One region of the Lysinibacillus sp. NPDC095746 genome, then DNA from elsewhere that is predicted to be linked to it. Evidence: riboswitches for the same ligand, from Rfam matches in the RefSeq annotation. Region 1 holds a riboswitch; each other region holds the start of a gene.
The links. A riboswitch is a leader RNA that binds a small molecule or an ion and turns the genes downstream of it on or off. The one in region 1 is predicted to bind cobalamin.
Positions count from the first base shown of each region.

Region 1 (8,239 bases):
CTAACTATATAGTCATAAAAACACCAAAATAGCGTCTTCTTCAAGATTCTATATTTTCTTTCATAGCATCCATTACTTCAAAAAACACATCAAGTTGCTCTTCCGGGATACCTGTTAACAATTTTTGTTCAAGAAGCGCTCTACGGGTCATGATACTGTCATGTATTTTCAGCGCATCTTCTGTTAAGACAATTTTTTTGAGTCTTGAATCATAGGGCACAGATTGCCTTGTAATCAAACCGTTATTTTCCATAGCCTTTAGTACTCTAGATGCTGTTGATTTACGAATAGAAAAGTCTCTTTCAAAATCCTTTTGAAAGACATCTTTATTTTGGTTTTTGTAAAGATAACTTATCGTCCACCCATGCATGGCAGTAAGGTTATCTTTTTCCATTAGGCTTTGATCCAATTGTCTTCTCATTAAGAGCGACAATGTACGCAACTCTAACCCAACTGATCTCTTTTTGCTCAATTTTCTACCTCCTATATGATAACGTGCAGACTTTAGTATTTAAAATGTGTACTGGTGGGGCATGTCGTATTTAAGTCAAAACATAATTTTAGTCGTAAGACGCTTATGCCCTTAGGTAAAAGATCATCATGTTCAGATTTATCTTCTATTCAGTTTGCCATATTGCCTGCAAAAAGTTCAACAAAAAAGTAAAACCACTTTTTAGTTAAAATAAAAGTATGCTAAGTAATGACAAAATAACATTGTTCATTTTCACTCTTCTAAGCCTGAACATTAAAAATTTTACAGCTTGGAATCCGTTGGAAGAAACGTTTTTTCAGTTTAGTTAGGGATTAAGTTTTACATATCTAATTTAGAAATGGGAAGAATATAAATGAGCTAGAACCCAATAAGAATTTATAATTTTCAGGAGGATAAGTATGTCTACATTTAATTTAGGTGATAAAGTCCCCGATTTTACTCTTCCAGCAGTTAATGGCGAAGAATTCTCTTTTGTATCTCATCAAAATCAGCATAAAAGTTGGCATCTCATTATCTTTTTCAGAGGATCATGGTGCCCTGTTTGTCTTCATGATTTAAAAGAGCTTGAAGAAAGCAAAAGTTATTTTGAAGGCAAGAATGTACACCTAATTACAATCTCAACGGACCGGTTAGAAAATTTAAAGAAAATGGTTGATGAACATAACATTACTTTTACAGTCTTAACTGATAAAGCGTTAAAAACATTAAAAGCATATGATGTTTTTTATCATGGAGAAAATGCTCCATATGAGGATCATGGTACGCATGGAGAGCCAGCTTATTTCCTTGTTGATGAAAATGGACAACTGCTATATCAACAAAAACAAACAAGCCCATTTGGACGCCCATCATCTACTGAACTTCGCAAAATTATCCAATATATCGGAAAGAATTTAAAGACAAATCAATAAATAAAAATATTTGATTGGGCTCAATTGTAGAGCAACATAAGTAGAAAAACAATCCATCTCGAATAATTTGCTTTATACGATTGCTCTAAAATCTAAAATGCTAAAAAATAAAAGGTAATCTCATTTAAGACATGACTAAGATGTGATTACCTTTTTCTGTATATGGAATCAACAAAGCTAAATTTTATTTGTAGCTACTAACATGAATTCGAACTTCGTAAGTTATTCATTAGATAATATTTTCATGTTTAATTCTCTATTAGGATTATAGAATTGTAACCATTTATCAGCTTCACTAACCAACCACATTCCAAAGTCATTTAAAAACGATAACAATAGGTTTGCATCTATTATGGGTGTTATGGCATATTCAAGTGCTTTTTTCATGTCGTTTTCCTTTTCAGGGAAATAGTCCGAAAATAATTTATAAGCAGGATATAAATCCCTTGTATATGTGTTTGCTTTAGTAATGACAAGCGCAAGTCCTGCTCTTACTAAAATTTTCATAATCCACTTGCAACAATCTTTCATATCATCCGTATCAGAATTATCTTGAAGATCATTACAGGCATTTTTAATTTGACCTTGTAAATGAATAAGGTGGTCATTTGCTAAAGCTTCGTCAGCTCTATATTTTGGTAATTGAGGTATCAAGTCTTCTCCAAACACACATATGCCATGGGTTTTGAGTATGAAACTAATGATTGAAAAAGATGACGTATTTAAAATATCTTCTACACAGTAGAAACTTAGTTCAATACCATCTACACAAGTATGTTTTTGATTTAATTGTTGTTCTACTTCTTTTAACCGCTTTACCTGTTGTTTATTAGGGTTTTGCTTTGTAACCGCTATTGTGTCTAAGTCAGCTACGCCTTCAATACCTATCCCTTTTGGAATGGATCCTCTTATGTATACACTATGTAAATCATCTTGAAGGTGAGTGGAATACGTTTTAACCACATCGTAGATCACAGGATGAAAAATTGGGTTGATTTTATCCCAGTCTGAATGGTTAATAATGTAGCCATCGCTATCAGTAATACATAAGCTTCCAATTTCTTTAATAGTATTCATCTCATAGCTCCTTTTATTAATTTATAGTCACTTTGTCTACCTACTATGCTACGCCTCTCACTATAGGTTTTATCTTCTAACGATCAATAATGACTTTACATAGTCATTTTCTTTAATATCCATTGCGCATAAAAATAGGATAGCACGTTCACTATCGAACACGCTATCCTACTTTCATTTTGGAAGATGGTGATGATCCAATTTAGCTGAAAGATGGAGGTATCTGATTATAAGGATTAAATGGCAAAAGGCTTAACGAGTAGAAAATGGTCTAAATTCGATGCTCAATTAAATGGTTCATCACCAAAAGTTGTGGATGACTTTGTTAAAATGTCTACAATGTAAATAGTTGACCTTCGTTCCGACTGGGCGACTCCTCGGGGATCAGCAATAGAGGAACGAAGGCTAAAAGCATCACATCCTGTGATAACGCCTTCGTGACCAACATCGTGTTGGCCCGAGACCCTGCAGCGCAGCGGATGTTTTCTGTGCGAAAGCGAAGCGGCAACAACAAAGCGCCCAGTCGGAACGGAAATCAACCACACGTCATACCTTTCCGTCGGCTAGCCGTTCTCAATCAACTTACGAATTGTTTGTATGTTGCTCATCATACCCTACTAGAATCCGCGGAACTATTTTCATAGCATTTTATCGTTTGCCAAAAGTCTGCATCTTTTGTTCTCTTGTAAAATTTATAAAAGGGTTCTTTTTGGTAAGCACGTTCTTGATAGACTCTTATTATTTCCTGTAAAAGATTTTCGATATGCTGTACAGATACTTTTTTCATAAATAGCTCCCCTGCCTGTGCATGTTTACCCATTGGAACAGCGCCTAAATATACATCGAAGCTATCTTTCTGATATACAAGCCCAATATCATCATAAACGGCATTATAGCAAGCTGATGCACAGCCATTCATATTAATGCAAATTCTGCTGGGTACTTCCAAACCTTCCAGCCGCTGGTACAGCTCCTCTGTAATCTGTGCTGCCTCCATTTTATCGCCATCACATAAATCACAAGCCTTCATAGCTACAATCTGACCTTGCTTTGCAATATATAAGCCCACCTTTTCCAACTTCCTTTTGGCCGTCGTTAATTCTATTGTCGGTATAGATAGTAGTATACTGTAGGACGCAGAATATTTAATAGCCCCCCTCACTCCGACTACCTCCGCGATTGTTTGAAATTGTGCGGGTGTATAATGTTTGTTGATAATGCCAGGGCTCACAGCAAGACGCGTAAATTCACCTTCTCTGTTTAACTTAGCAAATGTTTTTTCAGGAATATTATGGCTAAAAGCATTTATAGTCATTTTTACCCTCCTAGGAAAAAAGCTAGCACATGGCTAGCTCTTCTTCTTTATTGAAAGCTTTCTGGATAAAATCCTTGTGCCAAAATTCGAATTGCTTCAGCCGCACGAACACCTTCAGATGCTGCTGATAGTGGTAAAATAACGAAACGCCCGTTTACTACCGCTTCCGTTTCTTTTAGTGCCGGATCATTTTTTAGGAAATTAATTTTTTCTTCAGCAGTAGTTGAACCATAATCAATTACAACGATAACTTCAGGGTTGCGCTCAACTACATCTTCCTTTGAAACGGTTGTCCAGCCAGACTCAACATCGCCGAATATATTTTTTCCACCTGCTACTGTCACAAGTTCATTCATGAAGTTTTGTGCAGCTGTGAAAACTTCTTTCTCACCACTATCAAATACAAGAATACGTAAATTACCCTCCTCTTGCGGAAGCTTCGTACGAATGTCCTCTACATCTTTTGTCATTTGCTTAATTAATTTTTCTCCACGCTCTTCCACATGGAATATCTTGGAAATATTGCGGATATCGTCGAAAATATCATCTAACTTAGGATTTTTAATGCTTGAAGATGTATGTAAATAAGTGTGGATGCCAAGTGCTTCTAGTTCTTCTGGTGTTCCGACACCCTTCTCACTAAACCCACTTTTCCAGCCTGCATATAAAAAATCTGCTCCTGTATCAATCACTTGTTCCTTTGTTGGGTATTGTTCAGCTAATACTGGAACTTTTTCATACGCTGCTTGTAACGGTGGATAAATTGCATCATCTAAATATGCTGTTCCGACCATTGAATCCTCTAAGCCTAACGCTAGCATAATCTCTGTCACATGCTGATTTAAGCTAATGGCCTTTTTTGGTGCTTCCGAATAGACTTGTGTCGTATCGTTATTGTCAACCGTTACTTCCGTTGCTCCAGCTTTTGCTGGTTCTACTTGTTCGCTTTTCGATAATGATTCCTGTTTTTCCTCGCTAACACAAGCTGTTAACATACTTAGCATTGCGATTGCAAGAACAAGCCATACGCTTTTTAATGTCTTCATGTCTACTTCTCCTTTTTTCTAACTCATCTATGGAAAGAAATCTAAAACTCTTAACTAACTATAAAAATTGCTCAGATATATAATAAATATGCGGCTTTTTCGTGACAGGATGGACATTAACTTCCGCATGTACACTAAACACCTTTTGTAGCAATGAGGGTGTTAATACATCAAACGGAGTTCCATATGCCGCAATTTCTCCGTCCTTTACAACATAAATTTTATCGCAATAAGTTGCTGCAATATTTAAATCATGCAAGGCTACAATGACCGTGATCGGCAAGCCCCGTATTAAATCCATGAGCTGGAGTTGATGCTGAATATCTAAATGATTCGTTGGCTCATCTAATACCATGACCTTAGCCTGTTGCGCCAATGCCCTTGCCACAACGACCCGTTTTTTCTCACCTCCAGATAAGGAACTAAAAGTACGTTCACTTAAATGCAGTACCCCTGCTTGCTGCATCGATTCCTCAACAATAGCTAGGTCTTCTTTTGTATCTACTTCCAAAAGCCTTTTATGCGGTGTACGTCCCATTGCCACAAGATCCTTAACAGTAAACTCAAATAGCACTGGTGTTTCCTGCCCTACGACGGCAAGTTGCTTTGCTACCACCTTTGAAGATTGCTTGTAAATATTTTCATTAAATAAAAATACTTCTCCCTCTTGAGGTTGTAACATACGGTACATATTTTTTAATAGGGTCGATTTCCCACTGCCATTAGGGCCAATTATGCCTACAAACTCGCGTTCTTGAATATGTACAGAAACATTGTTTAATATTTTCACCTGCTGCACGGCAAAAGTAACGTTTTTTGCAACGTATACCATTTAATTCTCCTCCCCGAATGAATACATTTGCTTACGCAACATCCATATAAAGAATGGGCATCCGCATAAAGCCGTAATAATTCCAATCGGCATTTCCTCAGGTGCAATCACAATGCGCGCAGCTGCATCAGCCCATATTAAAAATATCGCACCAATTAATGCACTAACTGGCAGTACAAACTTATAATTTGAGCCGACAATCATGCGTACGATATGTGGAATAATCAGGCCAATAAAGCCAATTGCACCACTTACAGCAACAAGGACACCTGTTAATAGGGAAATTACTAAAATTAGTAGCAATCGAAATTTCTCTAAATTAACCCCTAGCGTAACAGCAGATTCTTCGCCAAGTAAAAGTAAATTCAAATGGCGTGCATGTAGACGTAAAATTATGTAGACGATCGTTAAAACTACGAACGGAATCATTATATTCACCCATTTCGCTCCGGCCAAACTTCCCATCATCCAATAGATCACTGCCTTTATGCCTCCCTCTTCCTTCGTCATCATCAGCATAAAATTCGTCATTGCTGACAAAACTAGTGACACGGCAATTCCGGCTAATAATAAGCGAACAACTGAAATTCGTCCCCCAACTCGTGCTAAGAAAAACACAATCAGTACTGCAATTGTCGCACCTATAAAAGCAGCAAATGATAGCGCATACATACCTAAAAATGAAAAAGTGCCAAGTAAAATAACAGATGTAGCCCCGACAGATGCACCGGAAGATACCCCCAAAATATAGGGGTCCGCGATTGAATTACGAACTAAAGCTTGAATAGCAGCACCCGAAATAGCAAGCCCCGCTCCGACTATTATGGCAAGTACTACGCGGGGAGTACGAATTTGCCATATGATGATTTCCTGTGAACGGCTCCAATCCAATGTAATGCCAAGTGGGTTGAACGGGATATGCGATAAAATAATGCGCCATACAATACTAGGTGTAATAGACACAGAGCCTACCATTATCGCTAACGTCATAGATATTAGAACGACACCCGTTAATACGACTAAAAGTAAGTTAATTTTTCTTGTTGTTGGATTCTTCAAAACGCTCTCCTCTCTTAAATCAAAGGGCATAAAAAAAATCCCCTTATCTACAAGAGGATGTCATAGTTAAATAAAGGGTGTCGATTCCCAGTCACTACAACCATCCTCGTGGTTCTATGTAAGTTTGTTGACTTTTATTGGCAGGTCTCCTGGCTTAGGTTCATCATCTATACGCCTTCCCATAGCTCGCTACAGTGACATATTGTATAGACTCTCCATTACAGTTGCGGGACAGCACCGGATTTGCACCGATTTCCCTTTTAAGCAAACGAACAAGTCATTCGCACCAACAAAATAATATTTTATTAAGTTATAAGAGGAACAATATCAGAATATTTTCCAGATAGCAATTATATTATTTATTACAATCAAGTAAAAGTGGTGATAAACGAGCTATTAATAGCTATAAAACAGAACTATTGAACATTAATTATTATTAGAAAAATAAATAAATTTAGATAGTGATTTATCTTACCATACTATACAAATTCCTCACAGTACACTATGAGTAATCGCCTTCTTCTCTATATTTAATATCAGTGTGGATAATCCGGTGTTTTAAATTTGACTGAATTAAAATGTCTAAAAGACTAACTTAGAGTTCTTAATAAAAGATGGACACAAATATTAATATAACCGTTATCCTTAAAATTCATTTATAATTATTAAACATAAAGTTGTAATTATTATTAATAGGAGAAGTGCATATGAAAATAGTAATTGCAGAAAAACCAGACCAGGCTGCAAAATTAGCTGCCCCCTTTTCTTTTACAAAAAAACCGGGTTATTTCGAAGTTAAGCCAAACACCTACTTTCCAGCTGGAGCACTTATCACATGGGCGATTGGACATCTATGTGAACTGAAAGCCCCGGAAGAATATAATTCTACATGGAAAAAATGGACATTAGAAACATTACCTATTATTCCAGATCGATTTGAATATAAAGTGACTAAGTCAAAGTATAAACAATTCAATGTAATTAAAAGTTTAGTAAAAAGATCAGACACTGAAGAAATCATTATTGGTGGTGATGCTGGGCGTGAAGGTGAATTGATTATCCGTACCATTTTAAGAGTATGCGGTGTTAATAAACCGATGAAACGTCTATGGATATCATCTTTAACAGAAAACGCTGTAAAAAATGGGTTTGCTAATTTACTACCAGAAGAGAAGACACGCGATATTTATTTTGAAGCACTAAGTCGTTCATGTGCAGACTGGCTAATTGGTATTAATACATCCAGATTATACACGGTACTCCTCAAAAGAAATGGCGTGAAAGATGTATTTTCAATTGGTCGTGTACAAACACCTACACTTGCACTAATAGTAAAAAGAGAGCATGAAATTGCAAATTTTAAATCAGAACCATTTTGGGAAGTAGAAACAGAGTTTGATTTCGATGGAAAATTGTTAAAAGCAAAATGGCATAAAGATAACATTTCAAGAGTTCAAGAGGAACGACAAGCTATTGCGATTGCTAATTTCTGTCTCAATAAAAATG
Region 1 covers NZ_JBIWGL010000016.1:18,955-27,193, reverse strand. Annotated here, with positions in the region: gene ACIQ7N_RS13085 (MarR family winged helix-turn-helix transcriptional regulator) at 41-472, opposite strand; gene ACIQ7N_RS13080 (peroxiredoxin family protein) at 892-1,404, shown strand; gene ACIQ7N_RS13075 (nucleotidyltransferase) at 1,627-2,481, opposite strand; gene ACIQ7N_RS13070 (precorrin-3B methylase) at 3,089-3,796, opposite strand; gene ACIQ7N_RS13065 (ABC transporter substrate-binding protein) at 3,844-4,842, opposite strand; gene ACIQ7N_RS13060 (ABC transporter ATP-binding protein) at 4,901-5,674, opposite strand; gene ACIQ7N_RS13055 (FecCD family ABC transporter permease) at 5,675-6,664, opposite strand; cobalamin riboswitch at 6,856-7,039, opposite strand; gene ACIQ7N_RS13050 (DNA topoisomerase III) at 7,441-8,239, shown strand, end outside.

Region 2 (8,239 bases), on a different contig from region 1:
CCTATAAAAAATTTAATCCGAACGGAAAAATTTATATGAAACTAGATGTTAATCGTTTTTGGTTAAATCGATTAAAAACCTATCCTTATTTTTCAGAGTTACTCCAGCTTTGTGATGTACTTTCCTCTGAGTGTGAATCCATTCAAAACGCTATTCATGAATTTTTAAATTTAGATATTAAACGTATTCCTAATGGTTTTTATGAGCTATTTCAAACAGAGCCGGTTTCATATAAAGAAAAAGAAAATAGAATACTAACGGTTGGCCGATTAGATGCTCCTGAAAAACAAATTCTTTTAGCAGTCAAAGCATTTTTAGCTGCACAACTTTCAGATTGGGAATTTCGGTTAGTAGGTCCCATGTCAGAGGCGTTTAGACAGGAGCTGCTGAACGTACTTGATGGAAACCCATTTGCGGCACGGGTCATTATTTTGGGACCGATTTATGATAAGGTGCAATTGGAGGAGGAGTATAGAAAGGCTAAAATTTTTTGCCTTACCTCTTTAGTAGAATGCTATGCTCATGTATTTGCTGAGGCTGCAAAGAATGGTTGTTACATTGTTTCGACTGATGTAGATGGGGCTTTGGATATTACTCATAATCAACGCTATGGAACAATTCATCCGACACATGATTGGGAAGGTGTTGGGCAGACATTGCAGCAAGTAACGAAACAGGAAGCTTTACTAGGGGATACGTGTGAACATCTCCAAGCATTCGCAAGGGCGGAATTAAATTGGAAGCATATTGTGCAAAAGGTGGCACAATATTTAGGGGAAAAGCCAAGTTTAAATTAGGTCGAATAGAAAGGGTAGATCATCTCTATATAAAAAATCCCCTAGATTTTTCATCATCTAGGGGATAAACCTTCATTTTTTTGAAAACTTAAATCTTGCAGCTATTACACTACCTTCAACTGAAAAGTCTATTGTTCTTAAAAGTTCGTTTTTCAGCCCAAGGGTATATCTTATTTTATTTCAAGTGTATATGGTTGAGTACTAGCTTTGCCGTAATATTCACTTACTTCAATATAGTAAGTGCCTTTATCCAGTTCGACTGTACCTACTTCAGCATCTCCAGCTCCGTAAAGATCTAAAGTTTCAACTGTTTTTCCTTTTGCATCAATAATACGGATGACACCATCTAGTGCTTTTTCTGTTTGAAGAGAGAAGGACACATTGCGTTTGCTGTCGTTATTAAATTCAAAATAGTCCTTATCACCAAATGGAACACCAGCATTTAAATATTGAGTAGCTACCCATTTATCATCTTTTTTCGTAAGTACAGTTGGTTTTGTCGGTATACCATTAACTAACTTAGAATCTGCATCCTCATCTTGTTTTTTATGATCAAACAAAGTTAAAGTATATGGCTGGATTGATACTTGTCCTACATTGCTTCCGTTAAGAACAATAAAATAACCGTGATCTTTTTTGGCTTTAAAAGAAGTATTTACATCTGTTGTTCCTCCAAGACCAAGTAGCATTTGAAGTAGGTCTTCACCTTGTCCAAATGGTATTTCAGTAGCCATTTCATGTGGATCGATTTCCATATTACCATTTGTATCTTCTATAATAGAGCCTGAAAATTTCAAGTCATTTTGAAGTTCATTAGGTAATTGAGCTAGCTGTTCTTTAGTATATGGTACAGAAGAAATAAGAAGACTCATGACTTCATCTTTCCCCTGTTGTTTATAGTAGTAGAAATCAGTATCATCTTGATAAATGAGATGATCTTTATAAGTAATACCAGGTTTTATCGTTGTTGCAGTGGTTGGTGTGTTATTACTTCTATTATCGTCTTCTGGAATTGCTGCCATTTTACTAGTTTTAAGTGTATATGGTTCAGCAGAACGATCACCAAAATTCATCACTTGTACTACATATGTTTTGTCCTTTTTCAATGCAATTGCCTTTGCATCGTTTGGATCACTTGCTGATCCAAAAAGTAGACTGAGTAACCCCATATCATTCGTTAATGAAGAAACTGGGATTAATTCATTTGTTTCCTCATCATATTCGAATACAGTACCGGCTGGAGATTGGTTTAAACCCTTTTGAATTTGGAAACCATATACGGCATCTTCTTTAGCTGTAAATGCGAAGTAATCTTGATCATCTTCTGTTTGGAAGTATGCTTTTTGATCTTTACCAATATCAAAACGAATTGCTTGGCTCATGATTTGGTCAACATTTTCCGGTTGTCCCATAGCATCTGGATTCATGAATATATTCATGAAATCATTTAGTTGATTACGTTTCTTTGCTTTATACTCCGTTAAAGGTAAAATTTCCTTTTGTACGTTGTCTTCTTGCATTCCGCCATTTGATGAAAGTCCGTCTTCATCCTTAGGAAGGGTAACGACTTCACCTTTTAATGTGTAAGGAATGATGGATTCACTAACAGTTTGCTCAGTTTCAATACCGCCGCCAAAGAACATATCAAGTGAAAAATTCATACCGTTTTCATTAGATACGCTTATTACATACTCTTCCTCAGGTACAGCATCGACAACTAAGTTGACGCCATCGCCTTTATCCGTGCCGTAAGATGCTCGGATTGGGTAGGCCTCATTTAATCCTTCATCATCTTCCTCCTCTGACGGAACATTAACTAAATCTTCTTTTAGATAAAGCTCCATAGAAGCAGAAACACCTGGAATCCCAGCTAAATCAAATTTCAGTGTCGTTGGTTCATTCACTGAAAATGTAAAATAATCTTTATCACCTAGATGATCTTCAGAAAGTAGGGTATAGTTTTTCCCGGCTGTACTGAATGGGAATTTTTCAATCTTCGCCATATGTTCCATATCTAAAGCATCAATTGGTAATTTTTTAGTTGTTTGAGCCGTGAATACGTAGTTTGAATTACCTTTCGAGCTATAGCTGCCATTATGATCTTTAACGCCAATAAGAAGGGTTCCTTTTTGATCTGCTTTATATAGGTATCCTTCTTGCTTGCCTACACGTACATCATTGACGTTAATTGGTTCTACTTCTTTTTTATTACCTTCAGGGTAGAAGTATAAATCAAATGCATAATCATATTTGTCTGCACCTTTTAATGTCAGTTGAGCATACTCATTTGCATCTAGCTCCACCTTGTACCATTTCTTTTCGTCTGGTAACTTGAATTCACCTTTTTCAGTATTTACTATATCTTTTTTAAGGACTTTTGCGTTTTTCAAGCGCTCTTCTTTTGTTTCAGAATACTGTTTTGGTAGATTATTAATATTAAACTGTAATGCTTTCACAGGATCTACAAGGCCATGTCCATATGTCAGATCATAGCCCTTTTCACCTAAATCCTTTGCGGTCATTTCGAGAATAGCTTCTATTTCATAAGGCTTTAAATTTGGATATTTTGATTTTAGTAGGGATGCCACACCTGCAACAACAGGAGAAGCCATCGATGTTCCACTAAATTTTACAAAGGATGATCCTTTTTTCTCATCATGAACTGTACTGTAAATGTCTTCACCTGGAGCTACAAGGTCAACTGATGGACCATAGTTTGAATAGCTTGATAGTTTGTTTCTTTCATTCGTAGATCCTACACTAATAACGCCTTCGAATGAAGCAGGGAAGAAGTATTCATCTGTCGATTCATTTCCAGCAGCTGCTACAACGGTAATGCCTTTATCAATCGCTTTTTGAACAGCTTCCTTCACTAATGGAGATTCTCCATAGCCGCCAAGGCTCATATTGATAACATCTGCGTTTTGCTCAATCGCGTAAAGGATTCCTTGTGCTATGAAGTAATCGGTAGTACCTTCTTTTCCGTTAAATACATCAATTGGAAGAATCTTAGCGTTTGGATTAATCCCATGGCCTCCAATCCCATTATCTTTTGCTGCACCAACAATTCCAGCCACATGTGTTCCGTGGTCGTTTGGATAAGGATTATTGGCTGGGGCTGCTGCATTATATGGCGGTAACACTTGAGATTTTAAATCTGGATGCTTAAAATCCACACCACCATCGATAACGGCTACTTTTACATCATTGTTGCCTGCTAATTCTAGAGCTTTATCAATTTGAAGTAGACTCAAATGGTACATATCCTGTTTCTTTGGATCTACTTCTGTGCCAAAGGAATGATACACGTAGCTTGGAGATACTTTTTTAACTCCTTTTTGTTTCACATAGTATGAAACTGCTTTTTCCAAATCTGTTCCTTTGTTCAGTTGGATAACATCGTATCCTAATGAAGGAATAGAGCGGATCACTTTTGCGCCAATTTTTTTGTGCACATTCTTATCAAGACCGGAATGTTTGACGATAATCGTATCCTGACTAATCCATTCTTTTTGATTCTTAGATGTTTGATCCTTATTGCTAGCTACTTTCACTAACTCTTGGTTCTTCGCTGTTTTTTGTGGCGCTTCAGCAAAGGCAGAAGTAGCAGGAACCATTAGTGCTGCAGATGCTACTAAAGCAACTGATTTTTTCTTCCAGTTTTTCAACTGTTTTCCCTCCTTGAGTGTGCCAAATATTTGTGACATCTATACTAATACGGATGACTGATAGAAAAGTTTCGTAATAAGTATATATTTTTCCAAAATCACCACTCTTCTCATATTTATCCCATTATAAAAATATGAGAAGAGTGGTCGAAACATTCTACTCGATTTGTGAGATGGGAGTAGGAGCACAGATTCAATTAACTATGAACAAATTATCTTAAAGCTGCTCAAGAAGTCTGTGCAAATCTTCCTTCGAACGAGGCATTTTAATGTTTTTTTTAAATAACTTTTTCTTTTGCAAGGCAATGGCCATTTCAAAGACCCATGGTCGTTCAAGATGGGCTCTTTCAAGCAAATCTTCTTGGAAGAACATTGCAACTGGATCTCCATTATAAATAATTGTCCCAGCTTCCATCACGATTATTTGATCTGCCCATTCATAAGCTAATGAAATATCATGTGTTGCCAGTAAAATTGTTCGTTCACCGTTCTCTAATGTTTCTAAATACTGTAAAACTTGTGCACTATAATAATTATCTAGTCCAGCTGTTGGTTCATCTAATAATAAAACGGATGGTTCCATTGCAAGTACTCCTGCCATTGCGACACGTTTTTTCTGTCCAACACTTAAAAAATGGATCGGTTTATCTAGCAATGCTTCGACTTCGGTTTGAGCGACGGCCCACGCAATTTTCTTTTCAATTTTTTCAGTTGTCCAGCCAAGATTCAAAGGACCAAATGCAATATCTTGCTTAACTGTGCCAGAAAAAAGCTGATTGTCGGCATCCTGAAAAACAATACCAACCTGTTGGCGTAATTGTTTTAATGCTTTTCTACTATAGTTCAGGTCATTGCCACAAAAGGATATACTTCCAGCGGTAGGCTTCAAAATACCATTTAAATGCTGAAATAACGTTGATTTTCCAGCTCCATTATGACCAAGTAAAGCGATTTTTTTCCCCTTTGGAATTTGAAGTGTAATATCTGTTAGTGCATAAGTTCCATCTGCATAAGCGTAGGATAAATGTGTTAAATCAAAGTATAAATCTGTCATCAGAAAAAACCTCCATAAATGATGAGGAGTATAAAAATAGTAGCAATACCTATCCAATTTTTCGTGTTATAGATAACATCGTTTTGCCAATAAACAGTTTCGCCTCCACGGGCTTCCATCGCATTGTTTAGTTCACGACTGCGTTGGAACATCTCGACAAATAAAGCTGCAATTAACATTGATACCGAACGAAGCCACTGTATAGGGGAGCTGTATCCTAGACGAGCCTGCTGGGCAAGATGAATTTTTTGCATACTATCTAAAAAGATAAAAATAAAACGATACGTTAGCTCTACTAGCTCTACAAATAGAGTTGGAATTCGCCATTGTCGAAGCACGTAACAAATAGATTGGACTGATGTTGTGAGAATTAAAAAATACAAACAGCTAATGCTGCCAAGGACGATGAAAAAAAGCTGTTGCGCTGTTCCGAGGCTCGCTCTGCCGATAAAAATCGTCCAATTATTAAGTGAAAATGACCAAATATACGTTGGTAACGTGCTAGTTGTTGGCGCTATAGAAATTAAAATTGACACTAAACTTGATAGTAAAAAAAATCCGGGTAGCAATAGCAATTTAGCGTAATATTTTGCAGGGATTTTTGCACCTAAAATGATAAAAGCACTCATCACAAAAAATGTAATGAGTGAAATTCGTTCATCTCTCATGATAAGCGACAATATAAGTAGTCCAAGGGATAACGTCATTTTTTCTAACGGATGAACAGACGCTAATTTATTCAAATAAGCATACTTATCAATGAGTAACATCGCTTAACCCTCTTTATGTTTGCCGCGCATTAAGCCAATAAAATAGCCGATAAATCCAGCGCCAATAGCAGCTTGTAATGCGAATAATAAGCTTTCAATTTCACCACTTGGTGGCTCCCATAAGCTTTCAAACCATGGCTCGTAGTTAGCATCAATTTCACTAATTGCTGCTTCCGCTTCGCCATCAGCCCCTTCGAACTCTGCACCTTTTTGAATAAATAGGGGGATAATTGCTAGAAACACAACAATGGCTAAGAGCAGTAGGTTTTTTTTCATGTTAGTGTGCCTCCTTTGTTGAGAAAACACGTAGAGTTTTTAATTCACTCACATTGTATTTTTTCAGGAAGTTCATAACAATCACTGTTAAAATTCCTTCACTAACAGCAAGAGGAATTTGTGTTAGCGCAAAAATACCAGCAAATTTTGTGAATGAAGCCATAAAGCCTCCGACCTCAGAAGGGAAGGCAAGAGCTAGTTGCACTGAAGTGACAACATATGTACCTAAGTCACCAAGCATTGCTGCTAAAAAGACGGCTACTGAAAATGATAATCCCATTTTTTGTGAGCCCTTAAATACATAGTAAGCGATAATAGGGCCCATAATTGCCATAGAAAAGGTATTTGCCCCTAATGTTGTAAGCCCACCGTGTGCTAACAGTAAAGATTGGAATAATAATATGATTGTCCCGATAACACTCATCGCTAATGGTCCAAAAAGAACTGTTCCAAGTCCAACTCCAGTTGGATGTGAGCAACTCCCTGTTACAGAAGGGATTTTTAAGGCAGATAGTACAAAGGCAAAGGCACCCGATAGCCCTAATATCATTTTTGTTTCAGGATTTTCTTCAATGGTTTTTCGAATAGAACGTAATCCTAAAATAATAAATGGAATCGATATGACCCACCAAAAAATCGCCCATTCAATTGGCAAAAAACCCTCCATAATATGCATCGCAAATGCACGATTTGGCACGAATAAAAATGCCAATAAGAAATAACTAAGCTTCCAACCTGAAAATTTCAAGAATCTCTCCTCCTAGCTTTTAACTTTTTCGAATTAGTATGCGATCGATCCAATTTGGCCTTGGCGTAATTGTAGCTGCCGCTTCGCTTTCGCTACAGAAAACATTTGTAGCTGCCGCTTCGCTTTCGCTACAGAAAACATTTGTAGCTGCCGCTTCGCTTTCGCACAGATAAACAATGCGTCCGGATTTTGAATTGTGCATTCCTTTCAAAGTCCGTGACATCCGCCAGAGGCTTTTTTTCATTCAGTAGGTGTTTTGACCCGGTTGGAACCATATCTGTACTCATCTACCTGGAGACGGATTCTCTTCTGAATGAAAAAAGCACTTCTCCGATAGTGGAAAAGTGCATAGCTAAAAAAGCAAATAAAATTCTAATCTGCTAAGCCGCACACCCATCCTCGTAGGTTGAAACGATCACATATTTTTCGGCAGGTCTCCTGGCTTTAGTTCAACGTTTTATAGGTCTTCCCATCCTTTGGACAGTGACATTCTCCATAAAACTCCCTAGTACAGTGGCGGGACCGCGCCGGATTTGAACCGGCTTCCCTTTTAAGCGAAAAGCTGAACAATTCGCACCGAAAAAAGATGAAGTTGTGAGATTTCACGACAAAGTGTAACATGAATTTCCATATATATGCTATCATTTTTATGAAAAAATTTAAAATTGATAGTCTATATCGAAAATTTAGATAAAACAAAAAAGAATGTCGCGTTTTTCTATAGAATTTTAAAAAAATTGTCACAAATTAAGAAAGTAATGTTGAAATTTTAAAAAAATAAGCTATGATAGAAACAGTTTTAAATTACATGAAAATTCTTTCAGCAAACGCCTTTGTAGCGAAAGTGAAGTGTTAGCTATAGAAGGAATGCTGATTTAAGTTCTTTTCAGTGGGTGTCAAAACACCTGAACCTGCTGAAAGAAGTT
Region 2 covers NZ_JBIWGL010000044.1:5,009-13,247, forward strand. Annotated here, with positions in the region: gene ACIQ7N_RS21960 (glycosyltransferase) at 1-797, shown strand, start outside; gene ACIQ7N_RS21965 (S8 family peptidase) at 968-4,465, opposite strand; gene ACIQ7N_RS21970 (energy-coupling factor ABC transporter ATP-binding protein) at 4,683-5,519, opposite strand; gene cbiQ (cobalt ECF transporter T component CbiQ) at 5,519-6,289, opposite strand; gene ACIQ7N_RS21980 (energy-coupling factor ABC transporter substrate-binding protein) at 6,293-6,565, opposite strand; gene ACIQ7N_RS21985 (energy-coupling factor ABC transporter permease) at 6,567-7,313, opposite strand; cobalamin riboswitch at 7,725-7,909, opposite strand.
Region 2: it holds a riboswitch for cobalamin, as region 1 does, so the genes downstream of both, ACIQ7N_RS21985 (energy-coupling factor ABC transporter permease) here and ACIQ7N_RS13055 (FecCD family ABC transporter permease) in region 1, are expected to answer to the same signal.

Region 3 (8,239 bases), on a different contig from region 1:
CACCGGAAAAAATGTAATAATCGTCTTTCTAGCCCCTGGCACGACAATGTGCCGGGGGTTTTTTGTTTCAGGAAGCAAGAGCGGTTGAGGCGAGGGAAAGAGTGGCCGGGTTGAGGGAAAGAGTAGCCGGGACGACGGAAAGAATAGTCGAAGCGACGGAAGAGACCGCCCAAGTGACGGAAAGAACCCTCGATATCACGGATAGAACCCCCAATATCATGGATAGAACCATTAAAGCGCCAGATAAAATCCCTAAAATAATCAGATTCATCTCTCTAAAACTATAATTTTCTGTAAAATTCAGAAATCTTGTTGAAGTTTACGTTAGCGTCAATGATATACTGATGGAAAACGGAAAGGGGAGATGGTGTTGAAGACGATTCAAGAAGTGGCTAAGGAGTTTAATGTTTCAACACGGACAATTCGTTATTATGAGGAACTAGGGCTGCTTAAACCTAATCGATCATCTACTAATCAGCGAACCTTTTCAAAAAAAGAATTAGCGAAGCTTAAGCTTATTTTCCGAGGGAAGCGGTACGGTTTTTCACTTGAGGAGATCAAGGAGATGGTATTGCTGTTTGATGATGATCGCACGGGCATTCAGCAGTTGGAGCGCACGGTCGAATATGGGGAGCAAAAAATACAAGAAATTGATAGCAAAATTGCAGAGCTTATACAGATGAAAAAGGAGTTACAGCAATTACAAGGCATATTTACAGGAAAATTAGCGACTTTAAAGGGAGAGATGCATGATGAATAGTTCAAATTTATTAGCACGTAATGCGCGAAAGTACCCTATGAGTGAAGCGGTTGTTTGTCAGGGCAGACGTGTGACTTATCGTGATTTAGATGAGCAAGTGACACGTCTTAGTCATGCTTTGGTAGAGCAGGGGGTCTGGCAAGGTGACAAAGTTATTATTTTTATGCCAAATGTTGTAGAGTTTGTTGTTAGCTATTTTGCTATTCAGCGCATTGGAGCCATTGTCGTTCCGGTAAATGCGAAATTTACGCTGCAAGAGGTTGAGTATGTAGCGCTGCATGCTGATGCTAAAGTTATTCTCGTGCATGAGGCAATTTTTGCAGCAGTTGAAAACATCACGATAGTTCCTTTAAAAATCAAAACAGGTCAAGAGAAGGTTGGTTGGCTAAATTATGAAACGCTTATTCAACATGCAAGCAGTCAAACAATTGATTGCCAATTGAATGAAGATGACGTTTCAACGATTTTATATACGTCGGGTACAACGGGAAAACCAAAGGGCGTGTTGTTTAGCTATCGCAATATTTTAACTGTAGCGCAAATGATTGCAATAGAAATGGAAGTAAAGCCAGAAAGTCGGATTCTTCTTATGATGCCATTGACGCATTCAGCCCCATTACATTTATTTTTAATGGCAGGAGTACTTGTAGGCTCGACCAATATACTAACGCCAACATTTACACCTGATTTATTGATAGATTCAATTGAGCAGGAACGGACAACGCATTTCTTCGGAGCACCTGTTGCTTATTTGTTAACCGCCCAAATGCCAAGATTGCAAACAGCTGATCTATCATCGATGAAATGGTGGGTTTATGGTGGAGCGCCGTTATCGCAAAATGAAATTCGCTTTATCCAAAAAGCTTTCCGAACGGATCATGTAACCTGTGTCTATGGATTAACAGAGGCTGGTCCAAATGGTTCAATATTGTTTGGTGAAGAGCATGTAACGAAGGCGGGGAGCATTGGTCGGCGTGCACCACTTGGGGCGGAGCTACGGATTATTAACGACAATGGAGAAGATGTCAGTGTGGGTGACGTAGGAGAAATCGTGCTATTCGGTGAGGGTAATATGCTGGGCTATTACAAGGATGATGTTGCCACAAAGGGTGCATTTATAGATGGGTGGCTGAAAACAGGTGACCTAGCTCGCATAGATGAGGACGGCTATATTTGGATTGTCGATCGTAAAAAGGATGTTATTTTTTCAGGTGGTGTGAATATTTATCCGAAAGAAATAGAAGATCATATGTTGAGCTATGAGGGGATATTTGAAGTGGCTGTAATCGGTGTACCACATCCGGAGTGGGGAGAAACGGTGAAGGCTGTTTATGCCGCTAAAACGGAAACTGACGAGGACGAACTTAAAGCTTATTTGGAGGAGCACCTTGCTAAATATAAAATTCCACGCATCTTTGAACGTGTGGAAGCGTTACCACGAAATGCATCGGGCAAAATACTAAAACAATCCTTGAAGGGGCAAGAGGTGAGATAGCATGAAAGTTTTACAGCGGGAAGAAATGAAAACAACAAACTTTTTTAACGAAAATGATACACTTCATAAAGTTTTAGAAATGATGCTAGATAAAGAGTTTGTGGACTATGCAAAACGTGAGCTAACAGATTTTGGTGAACTTTGTGCTGGAGATATTGATGTGAGAGCCAAGCATACTGATAGAGAGGGTGAACCTCGATTACAAAGGTATAATGCCTATGGTGAAGAAGTGTCAGAGGTTTGGGTCAATGATGGCTACAAAAAAACAATTGAAGAGACATACAATACCGGCATTGTTGGCTATGTGCATAAGGATATTCCGCAATTAGGTAGAAAGGGTAACTATGTCTATAGCTTTGCTCAAGGCTATATACTATCACATGCTGAGCCAGGCTTTTACTGTCCTGTTACGTTAACAATGGCAACGGCTTATCTCCTTGATCATTATGCAAGTGACGAGGTGAAAGCGCGCTTTTTACCACATGTTTGTGCAACAGGAGAGACAGAGCTATATGAGGGGGCTACGTTTTTAACCGAGCGTCAAGGTGGCTCTGATGTTGGAGCGAATGTTGTGAAGGCAAGACAGGACGGCAATCAGTATCGTTTATATGGGGAGAAATATTTTGCATCTAACGCAGGAATGTGTGGAGTAACCATGGTATTGGCGCGCATGGAAGAGGCTCAGGCAGGCTCAAAGGGCTTAACATTGTTTGCAGTTCCGTGGCGAAATGAGGATGGCACAGTTAATAACCTGCGCATTCGGCGTTTAAAGGATAAACTTGGCGTTAGAGCAGTGCCTTCTGGTGAGGTGGAATTTGATGGTGCACTAGCATATGTTGTCGGTGACCCAAATAAAGGGATTTACTATATGCTGGAGGCGCTTAATTTATCAAGAATTTGCAATGCGGTTGCTTCTATCGGCATTATGCGCCGCGGTTATTTAGAGGCGAAGCATTATGTGACAAATCGTCATGCCTTTGGTAAACCTTTAACACAATATCCTATGATCCAGGATACACTAGGGAAATTCGCTGCCAAGCTTCATGTAGAAGTTGCCACAGTTTTTGATCTTATTCAGCTGTACGATAAAGTAACTAGTGGGCGAGGGAATAAAGAAGATATTATTTTAAACCGCTTGTATATTGCGATCATGAAAAAAGAAACGGCAGAGCAAGCTGTACATTATGCTAGTGAAGCCATTGAATTACATGGCGGAAACGGCTATATTGAAGATTTTGTTACACCTCGGTTATTAAGAGATGCACAAGTACTTACTGTATGGGAAGGGACTGCGAATATTTTAGCTTTAGAGCTCATTCGCTTAGTTGATAAGTTTCATGCGCACGAAATGTTTATTCGTGTCATGGAAGAACGTCTAGAAAAACTAGCTGGCAGTCCATTAGTTGAAATTGTTGTGGATCAATTAGCAAAACTAGATTCAACTTTGCAAACATTTAGTCGTTTAGATGATGCAACAAAATCGTTTGAAGCAAAAAAGGTCGCAGAGAAAATGGCGCATTTATATGAAAGTGTGGTAGCAGTCGAATGGGCACAAAAATTCGGCGGCAAATATGAGAAGCTAGCAGATATTTATTTAGAGAATACATGGGCATTGCGAGAAATGGGTGCACCAATGAAAACGGTACAGTATTTTTCGGATATAGTTTAACTTATTTGGGTAGTGTCCAAATAACCTGCTGAAATAGAGGAACTCGGTCTAAGAACGCCACGTCCTGTGGCGACGACTGAGTGACCAACATCATATTGGCGAATGTCACGGAATCGGAAAGAAGTTCACATGGGATGTTAGCCTAAAATCATCGCATCCATGCGATAACGGCTAACTGACCTGCATCACGCAGGCCTAAGCACAAAGCCAATCCCGGACGCAATTATGCCAAGGCATAATGGATTGTTTAGAAGTCGTCTCGAATGGAGGCGACTTCTTTCATTTTCATGTATAATAAAATCAACTGAATATTATAAAGGTTCTTTACTTAAGTAAAGTGAAAAGGGAAATCGGTGTAATTCCGATGCGGTCCCGCCACTGTATGTGTGAGTTTTTTCAATCTGCGCCACTGAAAATTTCGGGAAGGCTTGAAAAAGCGTATGAAGCACGAGCCAGGAGACCTGCCTTTATAGAAAACACGTTGTAGCCTACGAGGATAGGATGGTGGATTTTGTATATGTATTTTTGTGCAAATTTGACCCCCTCATTATTTTTTGATGAGGGGTATTTGTTTTGGAAGATGAATGTCGATAAATTTGAAAACATGGGCGAATGTTGGTTAGAAGTTCGCGATGTTGATATACCCCTACAATGTTAGATGATCAAAAACTAAAACGTATCGATAAATCAGAAAAACAATAACAACTATATGCACAAATAGACTAAGGAGGATTCACATGAAGAAAATTTGGAAAATAGGGTTATCAGCATTTTTGGCTATTGGCTTACTTGCTGCATGTAATACAAAAGAGGCGACAAATGAAAAGCCGTCATCTTCTGAGCAACAAGGGACAACAAAAGTAGACCAAGCAACATTCCCAATGACGATAAAGGATGCTACAGGCAAGGATATTACGCTAGAGGCACCTCCTGAAAAAATTGTCTCACTCATTCCGAGTAACACAGAAATTTTATTTGGCCTTGGCTTAAATAATGAAATAGTTGGTGTGACAGATAATGACGACTATCCACCAGAGGTTACTAAAAAAGAAAAGGTTGGCGGTATGGATTATAATATTGAAAAAATTATTGCTTTAACGCCGGATATCGTTTTTGCGCATGCGTCGGGTATGGGTTATTCAAAAGGAGCTATTGAACAGCTTGAGGCGGCAGGTGTAAAAGTATTTGTTGTAGCGGATGCAAAAAACTTTAATGAAACTTACACAACAATTGAACAGCTTGGTCGTGCAACAGGAAAACTAGAAGAGGCTAAAAAAATTGTTGCAAATATGAAGGCAAAAGTTAAAGAAGTTGAAACAAAACTTGACGGTGTTGAGGCGAAAAAAGTCTTTGTAGAGTCGTCTGATGAGCCAGAAATTTATACAGCTGGTAAAGGTACATTTATGAATGAAATGTTAGAAATGATTCATGCCGAAAATGTGGCAGCAGATTCAAATAGCTGGTATAAAATTGATGCTGAACAAATTATCGCAAAAAATCCAGATGTCATTGTTGTGGCATATAATTACGTACCTAATATTTTAACGAAAATTCCACAACGTGCAGGCTTTGAGACAATCTCTGCCGTGAAAAATAAAGCCATAGTACAAGTGGATGAAAATATAACAAGTCGTCAAGGTCCTCGTTTAGCAGATGGTCTTGAGGAATTAGGGAAGGCCGTCTACCCTGAGGCGTTTAAATGAGTAAAAAAATTGTAGCCTATGTAACAGCAATAACGCTTCTAATTATTAGCATCTGGTGTGGCGTGGCGATAGGCTCGGTTCATATTCCGCTAGAAGTATTGTGGAATAAGGCGGCTGATGAAACAGCCGCCAATATTTTATGGAAAATTCGATTACCTCGAGTTTTGCTTGCGGGGCTTGTAGGGGCGTCACTTGCAATTGCAGGGGCAGCTTTTCAAGGCTTATTAAAAAACCCTTTGGCTGACCCTTATACGTTAGGTGTTTCCTCTGGTGCATCAGTTGGCGCAGTTATGACGATTTTTTTTAGTATATCAATACCTGTAGTAGGTCATTTTACATTGCCGACCTTTAGTATGATAGGTGCCATATTAACGATGGTAGCTGTTATGGGCTTTGCTAGAATAGTAGACCGCTCGTTAAAAATGGAAACTCTAATTTTAACGGGAGTTATATTTAGTTCATTTTTAGGTTCCTTAATTTCTTTAATGATTGCATTATCTGGTGAAGAGCTTCGCCAAGTTATCGGATGGCTGCTCGGCTCAGTATCGATGCGTGGTTGGCCTTATGTTCAGATGATTATCCCGTTTGTCATAATAGGCTCCATTTTGCTTTGGACACAGAGACGCGAGTTAAATGTGCTGTTATATGGAGAAGAACGCGCGAAGCATTTAGGTGTTCATGTTAAGCGCAGTAAATATATTATTTTAGTGGGTGGATCCATGTTGACAGGAGCTGCGGTAGCTGTTTCTGGAACGATTGGCTTTGTTGGTTTAGTCGTTCCTCATATGACGAGAATGGTTTGGGGTTCTGATCACCGACACTTATTGCCATTATCATTTTTAAATGGGGCAACTTTGCTGATTATTTGTGATTTAATAGCACGAACAATTATTATGCCAAGAGAGCTACCGATTGGTGTCATTACTGCATTTATTGGGGCACCGGTTTTTTCCTACATTTTTTACAAGCAACGTAGAAGCAAGGGGGTACGGGCATGATTGTTGTTGAACATCTTTCCGGCGGCTATGAAGACGTACCTATCGTCCAGGATATAAGTTTTTCAGTTGAAAAAGGTAAAATACTAGGGGTCTTAGGGCCGAATGGTAGCGGGAAATCCACACTGTTAAAAGTAATAAGTGGTATACTGCCAGCAACTGCAGGCACTATATTAGTAGATGGTAAAAGTAGCAGCTCTTACAATGCTCGTGCATTAGCAAAAAAAATGGCGGTGCTACCACAATTACATGCTAATGCTTTTTCTAACAGTGTACGGGAGGCAGTATCACTTGGGCGTTATCCACATCAAACAGGCTTCTTTTCAAGTTGGACTGATCGCGATGAACAAGCAGTCCAACATGCCATGATGCAAACTGGTGTGAAACGCTATGAACAGACACCGATGGAATTTTTGTCGGGAGGTGAGCAGCAAAGAGTTTTTGTAGCCCAAGCTCTTGCACAAACAGCTGAAATATTGCTGCTAGATGAACCAACGAACCATCTAGATATTGCTCATCAACGTCAAATTTTAGATATGGTGCGAAAGGAAGCAATCGAAAGTGGTTTGACCGTTATTATGGTACTGCATGATATGAATTTAGCCTCCCTCTATTGTGATGAATTATTGCTAATGGAGGAGGGGCGGATGCGAGCATTGGGGGCGCCGCATGAAGTATTAATCGCTTCGCAAATCGAAGACGTCTATCAAGCTCGAGTTGCAACTTATGCACATCCAGAAATTCCAAAGCCTCAAATCACCATGATGCCAGCATCAGTTGAACAGCAGCAGCGTGCTGTCATTACAAAAGAAAATTTCACTGTTACAGATCGTTATATTAAACTTCAATCGGAGTTTCCGTTAAAAACAGTGTCCTCAGCTGTCCATAATCCGGGTATTGGTTGGTATGATTGTCTGTTAAATCGCTCTGTACCAATAGATTATGTCATTAATGATGTAAAGAGAGAGGTCGCTGAATTTCTACTAAAGGAGCATTTTTCATCTACAAGTACCGTCGTCATGTTAACGGCTGTCCCAACAAATCTTGTAGCTATTAATGAATATAAAGCTACCTTTGGCAGCGTCCTAGTTGCCGTTACGGCCGGAGTAGGTAATGCAGTTGATGTGTCTCGTACACATGAAAGACAAGATGAACCACATATTGGTACTATAAATACGTGGGTTATTGTTAATGGTTGTTTATCAGAAGAAGCGTTTTTTCAAGCAATGATGACGGCTACCGAGGCAAAAACAAAGGCATTGCAATCGGAAAATATTCGCGATGAACTTAGTGGTACAATTGCGACAGGTACTGCTACGGATAGTTTATTAATTGCAGCTACACAAAAAGGGGAAGAAATGCTGTATGGAGGTCCCATTACTGATGTAGGTAAGATTATCGGTAAAGGTGTTTTTGAAACAACTGTACAGGCAATAAAAAATTATCTTCATTCAGCAGATACACCTGCTAAATGAAAATAATGCCCTGCGCGACAGCGGAGGCGAAATTATAAAATAACTTTAGGAGATGAGAGAATGAAGCTTTACACGAAAACCGGCGATACAGGGAAAACAAGCCTTATCGGTGGACGCGTTGATAAAGATAGCTTACGCGTTG
Region 3 covers NZ_JBIWGL010000011.1:66,071-74,309, reverse strand. Annotated here, with positions in the region: gene argS (arginine--tRNA ligase) at 1-17, shown strand, start outside; gene ACIQ7N_RS10265 (MerR family transcriptional regulator) at 371-760, shown strand; gene ACIQ7N_RS10260 (class I adenylate-forming enzyme family protein) at 753-2,255, shown strand; gene ACIQ7N_RS10255 (acyl-CoA dehydrogenase family protein) at 2,257-3,924, shown strand; cobalamin riboswitch at 4,225-4,407, shown strand; gene ACIQ7N_RS10250 (ABC transporter substrate-binding protein) at 4,662-5,627, shown strand; gene ACIQ7N_RS10245 (FecCD family ABC transporter permease) at 5,624-6,625, shown strand; gene ACIQ7N_RS10240 (adenosylcobinamide amidohydrolase) at 6,622-8,097, shown strand; gene ACIQ7N_RS10235 (cob(I)yrinic acid a,c-diamide adenosyltransferase) at 8,158-8,239, shown strand, end outside.
Region 3: it holds a riboswitch for cobalamin, as region 1 does, so the genes downstream of both, ACIQ7N_RS10250 (ABC transporter substrate-binding protein) here and ACIQ7N_RS13055 (FecCD family ABC transporter permease) in region 1, are expected to answer to the same signal.

Region 4 (8,239 bases), on a different contig from region 1:
CGTAGAATTCAGGCCATTCAGTTAGGAGATAGACAATTATTGATATGTTCATATAAACTACCAAATTCAATTGATCTATGTGTACAGATTCCAATTGTATCATCTGTTAAACAAATGCCTTTAAAACTGTCCGGAACAAGCGAATAGGAGTTTTATAAGCATAGTACTAAAAATTCTGAAAACGACGAAAGAGCCTAAGTATAGGCTCTTTTTTACGTACATAGGCAACGACTCTACAGATTGATACAATCAATAATTAATAATTTTAGAAATTTAATTTAAAGTAACAGAGTACTTCATTATGCTATAAATGTTTATTTAACATTAATTTTTCAATGAACCCATTTGAGTATGTTATTTCTTTTGTTTTACTGTTTAAGGATCCTTTAGCCTTGTGAATTATTCTATGGTTGGTCGGACAAACAATCATGATGTTTTGGGGTGAGTTGTTTTGAGTTAACGAGAACTCTTCGATATGGTGTCCCTCGACAACTGAGACTCCATAAATTAGATAAAACAAAGACGATATCACAACAATAGATGGACACGAAGCTTCCTAAAGCCTTTTTGGCAGTAGGGAGCTTTTTCGGATAAAGAGTAGTTGAAAATAGCCATATATAGATTAGAGACTTCTAAAAAAATTGCCATTAAGACTCTTGCAAAACATAGTTAAGTATAGTTAACTAAACTAAAAGAGAATTAAAATAGGAGTTGAGATGATTGAGGTTTTTTGAAGGGGTTTTAATTGCAGTTCATATTTTGTGGCTTTGTTCTTTTCTCTTTAGATTTGATGTGAAAGTAAAAGTAATCACTAATGTCATCGCGCTTATTCTTTTGGTTATTCACTTGGGGCTTGAGGGTTACCGATGGCAAATGGGATTAACCTACATTTTATTTATTCTTTTAACTGTATTCACAATGAAGCCATTCATAGAAAGTAACGTAGAAAAAGCCACAATTGAAAGAGCGAAAAAAAATAAAAGGAAGGTCAAGAAGCTTTTATATATTTGGTTTATTTTCATTTATTCGTTCAGCAGCTTCGGTTTAGTCACGATCATGCCTGTATTTCATCTTCCAAAGCCTTTAGGTCCTTTTGAAGTAGGTATGAACTCAAGGTATTTGATAGACGAATCGAGACATGACTCGGAACAAAAAGGTCATGAATTAATGATACAAATATGGTATCCAGCAGAGGTAAAAGATGATGCGAAGGATAGTCGTTATGAATCCTTTCCTTACGAAGAATGGTCGGGGACAATGGAATTCATTTTTTCTGTTCCGCGTTTTTTATTTGAGTATTTGAAGTATGGACAAACTAACAGCATAAAAGATATAGCAGTATCCAATCAAGAAGATAAATATCCGGTTCTATTATTTTCTCACGGCTTTGGCAGTACTAGAATGCAAAGTTACTCCCAAATGGAGGAATTAGCAAGTCATGGATACTTTGTTGTTAGCGTTGACCATATGAATGATGCAGCCTATACGAAGTTCCCAGATGGTCGGGAAATCATGAATCAAACAGACGCATATTCTTATTCATTTACTATTGAAGACGAAAAAGATGTTAAAACACGATCAAAAGATATGAGCTATTTGCTAGATCAATTATCAATGATAAATGATAAGGATCCTCGAGGTTTGTTTACTGGAAAGATGGACATGGACAAAATCGGTATATTTGGCCATTCATATGGAGGTTCGACAGCTGCTCAAGCATTGTTGGATGATAGCAGGATTTCTGCAGGAATCAACATAGATGGACCTTTACATGAACCGGTGGCCATCTCAGGTTTTGAACAACCTTTTATGTTTATTTTAAATGAAGACTATCTCTATCTATCCGATGAAGAAATTCAATATACGAATATCACCTCGGAGGAATTTCAAAAGTATCATAATAAAATTACAGAGCTTGCTGATTTTCACTATAAAGAGGGAATAAAGGGAGACACTTTTATGCTTACTTTTATCGCAGGAGATCATTATACTTTTACAGATTTCCCCTTCCTATCTCCTTTATTGTCATGGAATATTGACGTAAATCAATTTCATCAAGTAATGAATCGATATATATTGGCTTTCTTTGATCACTATGTGAAAGGTGCAGATTCTGATGTATTGCTTACTAAAGAGAAAATGGAAGATAAGTTTTACTATTATAAAACTAATATAAAAAGTGATTTAACGGATGAAAAAATAAATAGCTAAGTTTTGTTAACTGAACAGTTGTTTTCTCCTCCGTGTAGGACATCCAAAAAGAAAAACTCCTTTATAGTAGATGGAGGCGATTGCTTGTCCACCTACTATAAAGGAGACTATATCTTAACGCTCATTGTCTTTTTTAGTCTCGACAATCTTACTTAATGTATCAAGAACATTTTTTAACTCTTTTAGACTTACTTTCGAATAATATTTTTCTACAAGAATGTCGTCAATTTTTTTTAGAAGCTGATGAAACTCTTTGCCCTTATCCCCAAGATAAATAAAGGTCTCTCTACGGTTGATTGAATTCTCTTGACGATAGATCATTTTCATTTCTTCGAGCTTTGAAATTACTTGGCTAACTGCACTTTTGGAAATATCAAAATGATTTACGATATCTTTCGCAATGACCGGCTCATGGTGAATGATATAAGACATAATAATTTCTTGTTGAGGCGTTAAGTGAAAGTTCGCTAGTTCCTCAACCTCTTTGGTTTCTTGTAAAACTAACAACTTGAATTGTTCGAATTTTTGATTAATTTTGTCTGTAATTATTAAATAGTCATGCACAGATGTATCATCCCTAATTCATTTTAAAGGTTTATAATTAAGTTGATTTTACTTAACTATTTATATATTTGTCAATTATTAAAGATAAAAATTTAACTATCTCTAATCATAGTTGTTTAAATAGAACCTTACACATTTGATTCATTACGTAAATATAATATTTCGCTTTCTAGTCATAGAAATATACAATTCCACTAATATATTGACACAAAAACTACTTTGACGTAGATTTAAAGTAATTGCATAAAAGCATTAGGTGCCCATTGCGGGAGAATAGGGAATAAAGTGAAAAGCTTTAGCGGTCCCACCACTGTAAAAGGGAGTTTCATAGAGAATGCCACTAGCATCGTTCTGGGAAGGCTCTATGAAATGTTGAAATTGAGCCAGGAGACCTGCCTATCTGCTTCGGTTATATAGACGATGGAAAAGTCTGTAGTTTATTTGTTATGGAATAAACTACAGGCTTTTTATTTTTTCTCTAAATCATTCTTCAAGTTACAAGGGCAAAAAAGAAAGGGGAAATTTTCAATGCAATTATTACAACAGACGATTCACAACATTCAAAGTGCTGACTACAAAATGATGGAGAAGGCACGGGAACGCATAGATGCACTTTGCAAGCCACCTAGAAGCTTGGGGAAACTGGAGGCCCTTGCTGTGCAACTATCCGGAATTACAGGCGAACTATTTCCTGCGATTGATAATAAAGCAATTATTGTCTGTGCAGCAGATCATGGTGTTTGTGATGAAGGGGTGACATCTAATCCACAAAATGTGACAGTCTTTCAAACATTAAATTTTCCTAGAGGAGGAACTGGTGTCTGTGCTATCGCAAAAATCACAGATGCAAAAATTGTTACAGTTGACGTTGGCGTAAAAGAAGATATTCCTCTTGATGCTGGTGTTATCGTAAAAAAAATTAAATATGGCACGGACAATATGGCAAAGGGACCTGCTATGTCAAGGGAAGAAGCCATTCAATCTATTGAAGTAGGAATTGAAGTAGCTACGGAAGAAATAAAAAATGGGATAAATGTACTCGGGACAGGTGAAATGGGTATTGGTAATACAACACCAAGTGCTGCCATATTATCGGTTCTTCGTGAATGTCATCCGAATGAAGTGACAGGCTTCGGTGCAGGTGTTGGACCAGGGGGGATAGCGCATAAAGTACAAGTCATTTATGATGCTATTGCATTAAATAAACCAAATCGCGATGATGCTATAGATATTCTTGCAAAAGTTGGTGGATTAGAAATAGGCGCTATGGCTGGGGTGATACTTGCTGCCGCTGCACATCGTAAACCTGTTGTTATTGATGGTTTTATTTCTACCATCGCTGCCCTTATCGCTTACGAACTTGAACCTAACGTAAAAGACTATATCATTCCTTCGCATGCCTCTGAAGAACCAGGTGCAAAAATTGCCGCTGAAATGCTCGGAGTTGAACCGATGTTACAGATGAATATGCGATTGGGGGAGGGCTCTGGTGCAGCTTTAGCCTTTCCTATTTTGGACGCAGCGTGCTCTATGATGAAAAATATGGCTACTTTAGAAGAAGCAATGTTGCTGTTGAAAAAGTAACTTTATTTGCAGATCACGGTGTGTGATAAACGAAGTCATGGATAGAACCGTCAAAATCGTGGATAGAACAGCCGAAGTCGTGGATAGAACCATCAAAATCGTGGATAGAACAGCCGAAGTCGTGGATAGAACCATCAAAATCGTGGATAGAACAGCCAAAGTCGTTGAATAGAACGGTCAAAGTGATGGAGAGAACCGCTAAGAAAAAATGAATTTAAAAATTCAAGCCCAAATCTCAGATTTGGGCTTTTATTATGCAACAGTATAACTATGCTCGATTCAACTTCCGTAACGGTAGACGCCATTTCTTCATATATGAAAGTATTCTAAGTACTGTGATCACACCAAATAATACATATAAAAAGATATCCCCTGAAAATAGTTGAAGTCCTATGATAAGCCCGGCTAATGCTGCCCAAACACCATAGATTTCATCGCGGAGGACTAATGGTTGTCGTCTAGCTAATAAATCACGAATAATTCCACCACCTGACCCTGTTAAAACAGCAGCTACAATAACGGCACTAATAGGCATGTCGAGCTTCACAGCATAAAGGGCACCTTGAATCGCAAATGCCGATAATCCAATAGCATCAGTGACATTGCCCCAACGATGCCAATGCTGAATGAGTCGATGTGGAAATAAGAAAAAGAGCGTAATAGCTGCAATGGCAATTTGGAACATTCTATCCTGCCCCCACAGTGTTGTTACAGGTAAACCTATAAGTAAGTTTCGTATAGCTCCACCACCAAAAGCAGTTACGATACCGAGTATATATACACCGAATAAATCGTATTCTTCCTCCATTGCAATTATTGCCCCGGAAATTGCGAAGGCAATTGTGCCAATGATACTAAAAACCTCCCAAGCCAACCCTTTCACCCCTTATGTGAATAAATCATTTTATGTTGTTGTGGATTAGTTACTGTATCTACAAGTTTTCGAAAAAAAAGCATCGACTTATAATTTGGAATTATCAGATACTAAATAATTTATTATAGCAAAATTAAAAAGATTAAGTTCGTAATTTAACTTCTTTTCGGCAGAAGTATTCCAGCTCTATAGGTGGTGAGATGAATGCGGATTTAAGTTACTTCAGGGTATCCAAACATCTGTGCCTTGGCACAAAAGACATCGCTAAAAAGAAATGAAAGCCTCCGTCGGATGTCACGCAATTATGAGTCATAATTGATCTTAGTACTTAATAAAATTGGCAAGCTTTGCAGGCAAGCTCGCAAATTGTTAAGATAAGATTTGAACAAATGTGAAATGGAGAAGAACAGTATGACTTTTACAACCAATTTATCAGAAGAAACACTAGCATTAGCTGCTAAAATAGAAGAAAAGGTACGCCCTTTTCATGCAAAGGTAGAAGACATGGCGTTCTTCAATCAACAAAAAGTGCTTGCCGCGTTCCGAAAGCATCAAGTAAGTGACTATCATCTACACCCGTCTAATGGTTATGGCTATGATGATGAGGGGCGTGATAATCTAGAACGAGTTTATGCAGAGGTCTTTGGAGCGGAGGCTGCCATTGTACGTCCGCAAATTATTTCTGGTACACATGCAATTACACTTAGCTTATTCGGAGTACTACGTCCGGGTGATGAATTACTTTATATTTCGGGTCAGCCTTATGATACATTACAATCAATAGTTGATGGTGGCGATAAAGATACTGGCTCGTTAAAAGATTATAAAATCGGTTATAGCCATGTGGATTTAATCGATAATCAAGCGATCGATTGGGAAGGTGTTGCAGCTGCAATTACACCAAACACAAAAATGATTGCTATCCAACGTTCGAAGGGCTATGCAACACGCCCATCCTTTACCATTTCGCAAATTACAGACATGTGTGCAAAAATCCGTGAATTAGCACCGGATGCAGTTATTTTCGTTGATAATTGCTACGGTGAATTTGTTGAGGCACAGGAACCGACAGAGGTTGGGGCTGATTTAATAGCAGGCTCACTCATTAAAAATCCTGGCGGTGGCTTAGCGAAAATTGGTGGTTATATTGCTGGCCGTGCAGATTTAGTAGAAAAATGTGCTTATCGTATGACATCACCAGGTATAGGTGCTGAAGCAGGAGCAACATTAAATACGCTTGGTGATTTCTATCAAGGATTTTTCCTTGCACCACATGTTGTATCTCAAGCCTTAAAAGGTGCGATTTTCACGGCTGCTATGCTAGGAGAAATTGGTATGAATACATCACCAAGCTATGATGCTAATCGTACAGATTTAATTCAATCGGTTTCTTTCCAAACTGCGGAACAAATGATTGCTTTTTGCCGTGAAATTCAAGCGAATTCACCAATTAATGCGCATTATGCACCTGAGCCCGCTTATATGCCTGGCTATGAGGATGATGTCATCATGGCAGCTGGAACATTCATTCAAGGTTCTAGTATTGAGCTTACAGCAGACGGTCCTATTCGTCCGCCATTTACAGCATTTATTCAAGGTGGGTTAACATACGAACACGTAAAATTTGCAATTTGTAGTGCTGTTCAAAAAATCCAAAAATAGGTAAATAAAAAACTATTCAAAATTTCTATTTTGAATAGTTTTTTATTTATAGATGAAATGTTGAAGATATCATTTTTTTAAAACGTAGAAATGTAATTAAGACATCGGACGCCCCGGGGGAAGCACCAAGTCGGAACGTAAATCAATCTCCACGTTAGGATAATAATCTTCGTTTTTTATAATTTTTAGTCATTTCGAAAAAATTATTTTAATTCATGTCAGGAAACCTTACATGAGTGGTTGACAGTGTAAATTTTTCGTTATATTATTAGCAGGTATTGGAGGGGACTTAAATGAGTCGTGAAATTAGACGAACTATGCCGTTATTATCTATGAATATCGTAATGCAATTGACCGAGCTGTCGGCACGTCAGATTCGTTATTATGAAGAACACCATTTAATTGAGCCGCACCGAACAGAAGGTAACCGTCGAATGTTTTCATTAAATGACGTCGATGTATTGCTAGAAATAAAAGATTACTTGGAACAGGGTATGAACATGGCAAAAATTAAAAAGCTGTTCGCTAAAAAGAATGAACCTGTTTCAACAGATGAACCAAATTTAAGTGACTCAGAATTGCGTCGCATCATGCGTGAGGAAATGCTTCAAGCGCAGCGCATGCAAAAATCATCCATCCGTCGTGGGGATTTATCTCGATTCTATTAATAAAAAGCAACATCGTTAATTACTTTATTAATAGGGTAGGGTAATGATAAAAAAGCTAGACATTTTATAGGAGTGTGGAAAACTGTGGGTAAATACACAAAAGAGGACATTAAACGTCTAATCGAAGAAAAAAACGTAAGCTTTATTCGTCTACAATTTACAGATATTCTTGGCACAATCAAAAATGTTGAGATTCCTGTAAGCCAATTAGACAAAGCTCTAGAAAACAAAATGATGTTTGATGGCTCATCTATTGAAGGCTTCGTACGTATCGAAGAATCAGATATGTATTTATATCCTGATTTGGATACTTTCGTAGTGTTCCCTTGGACTTCTGAAAAAGGGAAAGTAGCACGTTTCATCTGTGATGTATTCACTGCTAAAGGCGAGCCATTTGCTGGTGACCCACGAAATAACTTAAAACGTATCCTTAAGAAAATGGAAGACATGGGCTTCACAAGCTTCAATTTAGGGCCTGAGCCAGAATTCTTCTTATTTAAATTAGATGCAAAAGGTGAACCGACACTAGAAGTAAACGACCATGGTGGTTACTTCGACTTAGCACCAACTGATCTTGGCGAAAACTGCCGTCGTGATATCGTATTAGAGTTAGAAGAAATGGGCTTCGAAATTGAAGCATCTCACCATGAGGTAGCTCCAGGACAACATGAAATTG
Region 4 covers NZ_JBIWGL010000006.1:3,833-12,071, forward strand. Annotated here, with positions in the region: gene ACIQ7N_RS06015 (hypothetical protein) at 1-147, shown strand, start outside; gene ACIQ7N_RS06020 (alpha/beta hydrolase family protein) at 721-2,211, shown strand; gene ACIQ7N_RS06025 (MarR family winged helix-turn-helix transcriptional regulator) at 2,326-2,775, opposite strand; cobalamin riboswitch at 3,013-3,189, shown strand; gene cobT (nicotinate-nucleotide--dimethylbenzimidazole phosphoribosyltransferase) at 3,304-4,359, shown strand; gene ACIQ7N_RS06035 (trimeric intracellular cation channel family protein) at 4,628-5,233, opposite strand; gene ACIQ7N_RS06040 (methionine gamma-lyase family protein) at 5,645-6,895, shown strand; gene ACIQ7N_RS06045 (MerR family transcriptional regulator) at 7,189-7,563, shown strand; gene glnA (type I glutamate--ammonia ligase) at 7,648-8,239, shown strand, end outside.
Region 4: it holds a riboswitch for cobalamin, as region 1 does, so the genes downstream of both, cobT (nicotinate-nucleotide--dimethylbenzimidazole phosphoribosyltransferase) here and ACIQ7N_RS13055 (FecCD family ABC transporter permease) in region 1, are expected to answer to the same signal.